One region of the Streptomyces sp. NPDC002564 genome, then DNA from elsewhere that is predicted to be linked to it. Evidence: riboswitches for the same ligand, from Rfam matches in the RefSeq annotation. Region 1 holds a riboswitch; the other holds the start of a gene.
The links. Region 1 has a riboswitch for cobalamin ahead of ACFYXE_RS10030 (CoA-acylating methylmalonate-semialdehyde dehydrogenase). Riboswitches for the same ligand answer to the same signal wherever they lie in the genome.

Region 1 (4,187 bases):
CGCGCCGAACGCCTCGCGGTCCGCGAGGTGGGCCACGCTGCGGTGCAGGGCGCTCTGGGCGCCGCCCAGCGAGCAGGCCGCGATGCCGAGCCGGCCGCCGTTGAGGCCGTTCATGGCGATGCGGAACCCGTCGCCCTCGGCGCCGAGCCTGCGGTCGGCGGGGATCCGCACGCCGTCGAGGACGACCTGACGGGTGGGCTGGGCGTTCCAGCCCATCTTGCGTTCGTCGGCGCCGAAGGAGAGGCCTTCGTCGTCCCGTTCGACGACGAACGCCGAGATGCCGCCGGGGCCGTCCTCTCCGGTGCGGGCCATGACGACGTACACCTGCGAGGCGCCCGCGCCCGAGATGAACTGTTTGACGCCGGTCAGCACATAGCTGTCGCCGTCGCGTTCGGCGCGGGTGCGCAGGGCCGCGGCGTCCGATCCGGCGCCGGGCTCGGTGAGGCAGTAGCTGCCGAGGGCGGCGGCGCTGCACAGTCCCGGCAGCCAGCGGGCGCGCTGTGCCGCGTCGCCGTACCGGTCGATCATCCAGGCGACCATGTTGTGGATGGAGAGGTAGCCGGCGATGGAGGGGCAGCCGGTGGCCAGGGCCTCGAAGACGAGGGTGCCGTCGGCGCGGCCGAGCCCCGAACCGCCGTGCTCCTCCCGTACGTAGACGCCGCCGAGGCCCAGTTCGGCGGCCTTGCGCAGCACGTCGACGGGGAAGTGCTTGTCCCGGTCCCAGGCGACGGCGTGCGGCGCGAGGTGTTCGTCGGCGAAGTCGAGGGTGACCTCGGTGAGCGCGAGCTGGTCCTTGGTGAGGGTGGTGGCGGTCGGTGTCATCGCGCTCATCCCATCGTCGGGATGGTGAAGTTCGCGCCTTCCCTGGTCCCGGAGGGCCAGCGCGAGGTGACGGTCTTGGTGCGGGTGTAGAAGCGGACGGCGTCGGGGCCGTGCTGGTTGAGGTCGCCGAACCCGGACCGCTTCCAGCCGCCGAAGGTGTGGTAGGCGACGGGTACCGGGATCGGCACGTTCACGCCGACCATGCCGGCGCCGACGCGGCGGGTGAAGTCGCGGGCGGTGTCGCCGTCCCTGGTGAAGATCGCGACGCCGTTGCCGTAGGGGTGCTCGGTGGGCAGCCGCAGGGCGGCCTCGTAGTCCGCCGCGCGGGCCACGCACAGGACCGGGCCGAAGATCTCCTCGCGGTAGATCCGCATGCGCGGCGAGACGCGGTCGAAGAGGGTCGCTCCGGCGAAGAAGCCGTTCTCGTGGCCGGGCAGGGTGAAGTCACGCCCGTCGACGACGAGTTCGGCACCTTCGTTGACGCCGATGTCCACGTAGCGGCGGACCCGGTCGAGGGCCTCGCGGCTCACCAGCGGGCCGAAGTCCGCCGCCGGGTCGTCGGAGCGGCCGATGCGCAGCTCGGCGACGCGCTCCTTGAGGCGGGCGACGAGGGCGTCGGCGGTCTCCTCGCCGACGGGGACGGCGACGGAGATGGCCATGCAGCGCTCGCCCGCCGAGCCGTATCCGGCGCCGATCAGGGCGTCCACGGCCTGGTCGAGGTCGGCGTCGGGCATCACGATCATGTGGTTCTTGGCGCCGCCGAAGCACTGGGCGCGTTTGCCGTGCGCCGCGGCGGTGGCGTAGATGTGCGCGGCGATCGGCGTGGAGCCGACGAAGCCGAGCGCCTGTACGCGCGGGTCCTCCAGGAGCGTGTCGACGCTCTCCTTGCCGCCGTTGACGACATTGAGCACGCCGGGCGGCAGGCCCGCCTCGACGAACAGCTCGGCGAGCCGGAGCGGCACCGAGGGGGCGCGCTCGGACGGCTTGAGGACGAAGGCGTTTCCGCAGGCCAGTGCGGGCGCCGCCTTCCACAGCGGGATCATCGCGGGGAAGTTGAAGGGGGTGATGCCCGCGGTGACGCCGAGCGGCACGCGCAGGGAGTGCACATCGATGCCGGTGCCCGCGTTGTCGGTGAACTCGCCCTTGAGCAGGTGCGGGATACCGGCGGCGAACTCCACGACCTCCAGGCCGCGTTGCAGGTCGCCGTGGGCGTCGGCGACGGTCTTGCCGTGTTCGCAGGAGAGCAGCCGGGCCAGCTCGTCCCGCTCGCCCTCGACGAGTTGGAGGAAGCGCAGCAGCACGCGGGCGCGGCGCTGCGGGTTCCACTCGCCCCAGGCGCGCTGGGCGGACTCGGCGTCGGCGATCGCCGCCTCCGTCTCCGCCCGCCCGGCGAGCGGCACCTGTGCCTGCACGGAGCCGGAGTTGGGGTCGTACACGTCGGCGAAGAGCCCGGAGGCGCCGCTCACGTGCTTGCCGCCGATGAAGTGTGTCAGTTCACGGACCATGAGAGCCTGCTCTCGTCAGGTGAGTCCGGGGATGGCACGGCAGGCCGACGACGCCACCGGGTGAGGGGCGCGGGCGGGTCTGTCGTGGGACGCGAAGGCCTAAGAGCCGTCGTGGAGTCGGGCGTCGGCGCGGGCCGTCGCTCGCTTCGCCGGATCACCTGGGTCGTGGGTACGGACCGGTGCCATGCGTGTCTGCTCCATCCTCGTGGACAACACGGAACACCCCGCGGCCGGTATCCTGACTCCCGGATCAGCGCGCGTTCTCCCGCCTTCCCGACGGGACTTGTCCGTCAGTGGCGTATCACTCGCGAGAACGCACTCCCCGGTCACAGTGGCGGGACCGCGCCGGATTCACACCGGCTTCCCTGCACCGCGGGCTCTGGTCACGAACATATAGTTGGACGTCCTAGTAAGTCCACCCCCGTCTTTCACGCCACCCACTTGCGGCCCGGTGACGCCCGGGCCGGACGGGGACACACAGGGTGGCGCGGAGCGGGCCGCCGCGAGGTGCCTAGCCCCTCACTGACCGTCCTTCAGCTTGATGATCTTGCCGTTCTTGTCGAGCGTGTGGTCGTTCCAGTACGTGTCCCACTTGTCCCCGACGTGCTCGGGGACCTTGCCCTCCGGGTAACGGGCGTACCCCTTCGGCGGCTCCTCGCCCTTGGGGTGGCAGGCGGAACCGCTGCTCCCCACCAGCAGGATCGGGTACTCCTCGCCCCCGCAGACCGCGTCCTGCATGGAGCACCCGGTCAGCACGGCGGCGGCGCTCACGCCCGCGAGCGCGAGGCCCACCACGGACCGCGCACGACGGTTCCCGGTGGCTCGTCCTGCCGGGCTGACTCGGATGATGCTGCGCACGGTTGGCTCCCTCTCGTCGGCTGAGGGGACCAGCCTCCGCGACCCGCGAGGAACGATCATGAGTACGGATACTCAGCCGACCGTGGTCGAGGTACCCGATTCGCCGTCCAGGACCACGTCGACGGCGCGTCGGCGGTGCGCGGCGAAGCGCTCGCGCGCGATGTCGGCATCGCGGGTGCGCAGGGCGGCGACGAGGTCACGATGTTCACGCGGCACGCGGTCGAGGTACCCCTGGGAACTGTGCCCGATCCGGGTCAGCAGGAACAGGTGGACCTGACAGCGGATGCCCTCCCACGCCTCGACCAGGCGCCGGTGCCCGCCGGCGGCGAAGACGGCATCGTGGAACTCGATGTCGCGCCGGACCAAGTCGTGCGCGTCGGCGGCCCGTTCCATCAACTCGGCGCTCCGGTCCAGCCGGGCGAGGTCCTCCTGCGAGGCGCGCGCGACGATCCGCTCCACGGCCAGGTCCTCCAACGCGCCGCGCAGACTGTCGAGTTCGGCGACGTCATCGGGGGTCAGCGCGGTCACCGTCGTGCCGCGATGCCACGCGCAGTGGACGAGGCCCTCCCGCTCGAGGAGCCGCAGCGCCTCCCGCACGGGGCCGCGGCTCACGTCCATCGCCACCGACAGTTCCACCTCGCGCAGTTGCGCGCCCGGGGCGTAGGCCCCGCTGAAGATGGCCTCCCGGATCCGGTCCGCCACCTCGTCGGCAAGCCCCCGGCGCCGCGCGGGCGCCACCTGCCCCAGCTCGTTCATGTCGTGCTCCTCCCGGGGCCGACAATGTTAACATGCGACCTATCTCCTAATATCCGCATGGAGACACCGGATGTCTTCATGGGGTCACCGACTGCGGGCACACCGGCAGTCGGGCCATTCGCACCGGGCGGCTCCCCGGCCGCCCCGCACGGAAGGGCAGTGCCGACCATGAGCGATACGGAGTCCGCAATCCCCCGGTTCCACCTGGCCGTGCCGGTCGACGACCTGGCCGCCGCGCGCCTCTTC
Region 2 (4,187 bases), on a different contig from region 1:
TGGACAGGGCCGCGCCGAGGCCGAAGACGCCGCCGAGCACGATCGCGCAGACCGCGCCGACGGAGGCGCCCGAGGAGACGCCGAGCAGGAACGGGTCGGCGAGGGGGTTGCGGACGAGGGCTTGCAGGACGGTGCCGATGACGGCGAGTCCGGCGCCGACGGTGGCGCCGAGGACGACCCTCGGCAGCCGCACGTCCAGCACGATCGTGCGGAACGGGGAGGGGCCGGCGCGGCCGGTCAGGATCTCGACGACGTCCCCGGGCGGGATGCGGACGGAGCCGAGGGCGAGCCCGGCGAGGATCGCTGCCGCGAGGGCGGCCGTGAGGACCGCCAGGACGGTGAGCCGGCGTCCGCGGGTGCCCGGTCGTCGGTCCTCCTGCGGGCTCGTCCCCGGTCGTCGGTCCTCCTGCGGGCTCGTCCCCGGTCGCCGGACGGGCGTCGTCCTCACAGCTGGGCCGCCAGCTTCCGCACCGCCTCGGGTGCTCGTACGCCGGTGACCACGTCCGAGAGGCGCAATACCGCGAAGCTCTTGTTCTTGACGGCGGGGACGTCCTGGAGGACCGGGTCCTGCAGGAGGCGCTTCTTCTTCTGTTCGACCGTGGTGGCGCCGTAGTCGAGGATCAGGATGGTCTCGGGCCTGCGCTCGACGACCTTCTCCCAGGACGCGTCGCTGAAGGACTTGTCGACGTCGCCGAAGACGTTGCGGCCGCCCGCCCGCTCGATGATGTCGTTGCCGATGCCGCGGCCGCCGGCGGTGAACGCGGTCTTGTCGCCGCTGTCGTAGACGAAGACGGCGCGGGGCTTCTTGTCCTTGGCCCGCGCGGCGGTGGCGGCCAGTTCGCGCTGGGCGCCCTTGACCCAGCGGTCGGCGCGGTCGCGCACCCCGAAGGTGGAGCCGACCTCGCGGACCTCGCGGTAGACGTCGTCCATGGAGACCGGGCGCTTGGCGCAGCCCTCGACGTTGAGGCGGCTGTGGATGCCGGACTTGGCGAGCGCGGCGCGGCTGCGGCCGTCGCCGGCGAGGAAGGCGCTGGCGTAGCCGCCGTAGACGTAGTCGGGGTCGACGGAGAGCAGCTTCTCGTAGGAGGGGTACTCCTTGGCGATCACCGGGAGGGACTTGTAGGCCTTCTCGTACCGCGGCAGGACCTGGTCGTCGAGGTAGGCGGTCCCGGCGATGCGGTCCTTGAGGCCGAGTTCGAGCAGCACTTCGGTGGCGTGCTGGTTCATGGGCACGGCGCGCTTCGGGGGTGCCTCGTACGTCGTCTTCACGCCGCAGTTGGTGACGGTGTACGGGAATCCGGCGGCCCGGGCGGCGGGCCCGGTGCCGGCCTCGCCGTCGGACGAGGAGCACGCGGCGAGCGGGACGAGCAGGGCGGCCGCGGCGAGCGCGCGTATGCCGGTGGGACGGCGGGACATGGCTGAGCTGCCTCCTCCAGGGGATTTCCGCGTCCCCTGCGTTGCGTGGAGATAAGGCGGCAGGTCAGTTCCTGACTCCCCCGCCCCGGTGGAGGGGTGGGGTCACAGTGGCGGGACCGTGCCGGGTTCGCACCGGCTTCCTGGCTCCTGCCGCCTCGAAGGTGGTCGGGCTCAGTATGCCTGGACGACCTGCACCTCTTCCTCGGTGACCTCGCCGTCCACGATCCGGTAGGAGCGGAACTGGAAGGGGCCCGCGTCGTCGGTGTCCGCGGTGGAGACCAGGACGTAGTGCGCGCCGGGCTCGTTGGCGTAGGTGATGTCGGTGCGCGAGGGGTAGGCCTCGGTCGCCGTGTGCGAGTGGTAGACGATCACCGGCTCCTCGTCGCGGTCGTCCATCTCGCGGTACAGCTTGAGCAGGTCACCCGAGTCGAACTCGTAGAACGTGGGCGAGCGCGCGGCGTTCAGCATGGGGATGAACCGCTCGGGGCGGCCGGTGCCCTCGGGGCCCGCGACCACGCCACAGGCCTCGTCGGGGTGGTCCTGGCGCGCGTGCGCGACGATCTGGTCGTGGAGGGCCTGGGTGATGGTCAGCATGGCAGTCAGGATAAGCAGAGGGGCCCGCGCGTACCGAAGTGTGGTACGCGCGGGCCCGCATGCCGGACGGTGCGCTCCGGGGAGCGCCGGTGTCAGTGCCGGTCGGCCTGGTCGGCCCGGTCGGCCCGGTCAGCCGTCACCTTGCGCTTGCTGAAGGCCGCGGCCTGCGGGTTGCGGCTCTTGAGGACCAGGTAGGAGACGGTGAGGATCGCCGCCCAGACCGGGGCCGCGTACAGCGAGATCCGCGCGTCCTTGTCGACGCCCATCATCACGATGACCATGCCGATGAAGAGCAGGGCGAACCAGCTGGTGTACGGGGCTCCGGGCGCCCGGAAGGTGGACTGCGGCAGCTCGCCGCGGTCGGCCTTGCGGCGGTAGCGGATCTGGCAGCACAGGATCATGATCCAGGCCCACATGCCGGAGATGGTCGCGAAGGAGACGACGTAGTTGAACGCCTCGCCCGGCCACTGGTAGTTGATCCAGACGCCGACCAGCATGAACGCGGCGGAGACCGTGGTGCCGATCAGCGGCAGGCCGTTCTTCGTGAGCTTGGTGAAGAACTTCGGGCCCTGGCCGTTGAGCGCCAGGTCGCGCAGCATGCGGCCGGTGGAGTACATGCCGGAGTTGCAGGAGGAGAGCGCGGCGGTGAGGACCACGAAGTTCACGATGGCGGCGCCGACGCCGAGCCCCATCTCCTCGAAGGCCTTCACGAACGGCGAGACGCCGGGCTTGAAGGAGGTCCACGGCACGACCGACAGGATCATGATCAGCGCGCCGACGTAGAAGACGGCGATGCGCCACGGCACGGTGTTGATGGCCTTGGGCAGGACGGTCTTCGGGTCCTTGGACTCGCCCGCGGTGACGCCGACGAGCTCGACGGCGAGGAAGGCGAACATCACGATCTGCAGGGTCATCAGCGTGGAGCCGATGCCGTTGGGGAAGAAGCCGCCGTCGTTCCACAGGTGGGTCACCGAGGCGGTGTCACCGGCGTCGGAGAAGCCGATGGTGAGGATGCCGACGCAGATCAGGATCATGCCGATGATCGCGGTGACCTTGACCATCGAGAACCAGAACTCCAGCTCGCCGAAGAGCTTCACGGAGATGAGGTTCGCGCCGTACAGGATGACCGTGAAGACCAGCGCGTAGGCCCATTGCGGGAAGGAGTCGTGGGTCCAGTACTGCATGTACTGGGCGGCCGCGGTCACTTCGGTGATGCCGGTGACGACCCAGAAGAGCCAGTACGTCCAGCCGGTCACGAATCCGAAGAACGGGCCCATGAACTCGCGTGCGTACTCCGAGAAGGAGCCGGACACGGGCCGGTACATGAGGAGCTCGCCGAGCGCCCGCATGATGAAGAAGATGACGAGGCCCGCGATGGCGTACGCCAGGATGAGGCTGGGTCCGGCCTTGTGGATGGCCTTGCCCGCGCCGAGGAACAGGCCGGTGCCGATGGCACCGCCGATCGCGATCATCTGGATCTGCCGGGCCCCGAGCCCGCGCTGATAGCCCTCGCCCTCGCCGGACGAGCCCTGCACGACCCCATTGCCGTGCTCGTCGTGGTGCTCTTCGACCTGCACTGAGGTCATGGTGACGCCTTTCTCCATGCTGATCCGCGCCCGCACATCTGCGTTGTGGCTGCGGATCAGGTCCTGATCCCCCCGGATATGGATGGAGTGCTACCGGCGGTCTGCCGGCTGAAGCGCCCTCGGCGACATGGGTGGCGTCACCGAGCGGTCGTGAAGATTTATCACGGTGGCAATAGTGAGGGAACAAGCCATCTGTGGCGCAGCCCACAGGGAGAAGCGGACAAAATGCCCTTGACGCCATAAAGCCGGGCAATGAAGTGACTCGATCGTTATCCGGATTTGAGCATCCGCTGAGCGAACAGGCTCTCCGGGGGCCGGAAATTGTCCGATACAACAATATTCGGTGCCCCCTGCACCGAATTTCGCGGCGCCGCGGCGGCTCAGCCCAGCAACGTCCCGACCAGCGTCTCCTGCAGTCCGCCGAGCCAGAGGTAGGCCATCACCATCGGCTTGCGGGGGTCGGAGTCGGGCAGCCGGTAGAGCAGATCGGCGTCGTCCTCGTCGGCGACCTCCAGGCGGGTGCCGATCGCGAGCCGCAGGTCGTTGAGCGCCCCGAGCCAGTGCCGGGACTCCTCGACCGACAGTTTCAGG

Region 2: another riboswitch for cobalamin. It lies ahead of ACFYXE_RS34260 (ABC transporter substrate-binding protein); the one in region 1 lies ahead of ACFYXE_RS10030 (CoA-acylating methylmalonate-semialdehyde dehydrogenase).

The regions. Positions count from the first base shown of each region.
Region 1 covers NZ_JBIARE010000002.1:851,354-855,540, reverse strand. The annotation lists gene ACFYXE_RS10035 (acyl-CoA dehydrogenase family protein) at 1-822, opposite strand, end outside; gene ACFYXE_RS10030 (CoA-acylating methylmalonate-semialdehyde dehydrogenase) at 828-2,327, opposite strand; cobalamin riboswitch at 2,538-2,717, opposite strand; gene ACFYXE_RS10025 (SCO0607 family lipoprotein) at 2,847-3,176, opposite strand; gene ACFYXE_RS10020 (GntR family transcriptional regulator) at 3,258-3,941, opposite strand; gene ACFYXE_RS10015 (VOC family protein) at 4,110-4,187, shown strand, end outside.
Region 2 covers NZ_JBIARE010000014.1:136,248-140,434, reverse strand. The annotation lists gene ACFYXE_RS34265 (FecCD family ABC transporter permease) at 1-334, opposite strand, end outside; gene ACFYXE_RS34260 (ABC transporter substrate-binding protein) at 445-1,416, opposite strand; cobalamin riboswitch at 1,461-1,624, opposite strand; gene ACFYXE_RS34255 (M67 family metallopeptidase) at 1,588-2,010, opposite strand; gene ACFYXE_RS34250 (amino acid permease) at 2,103-3,596, opposite strand; gene ACFYXE_RS34245 (DUF2017 domain-containing protein) at 3,977-4,187, opposite strand, start outside.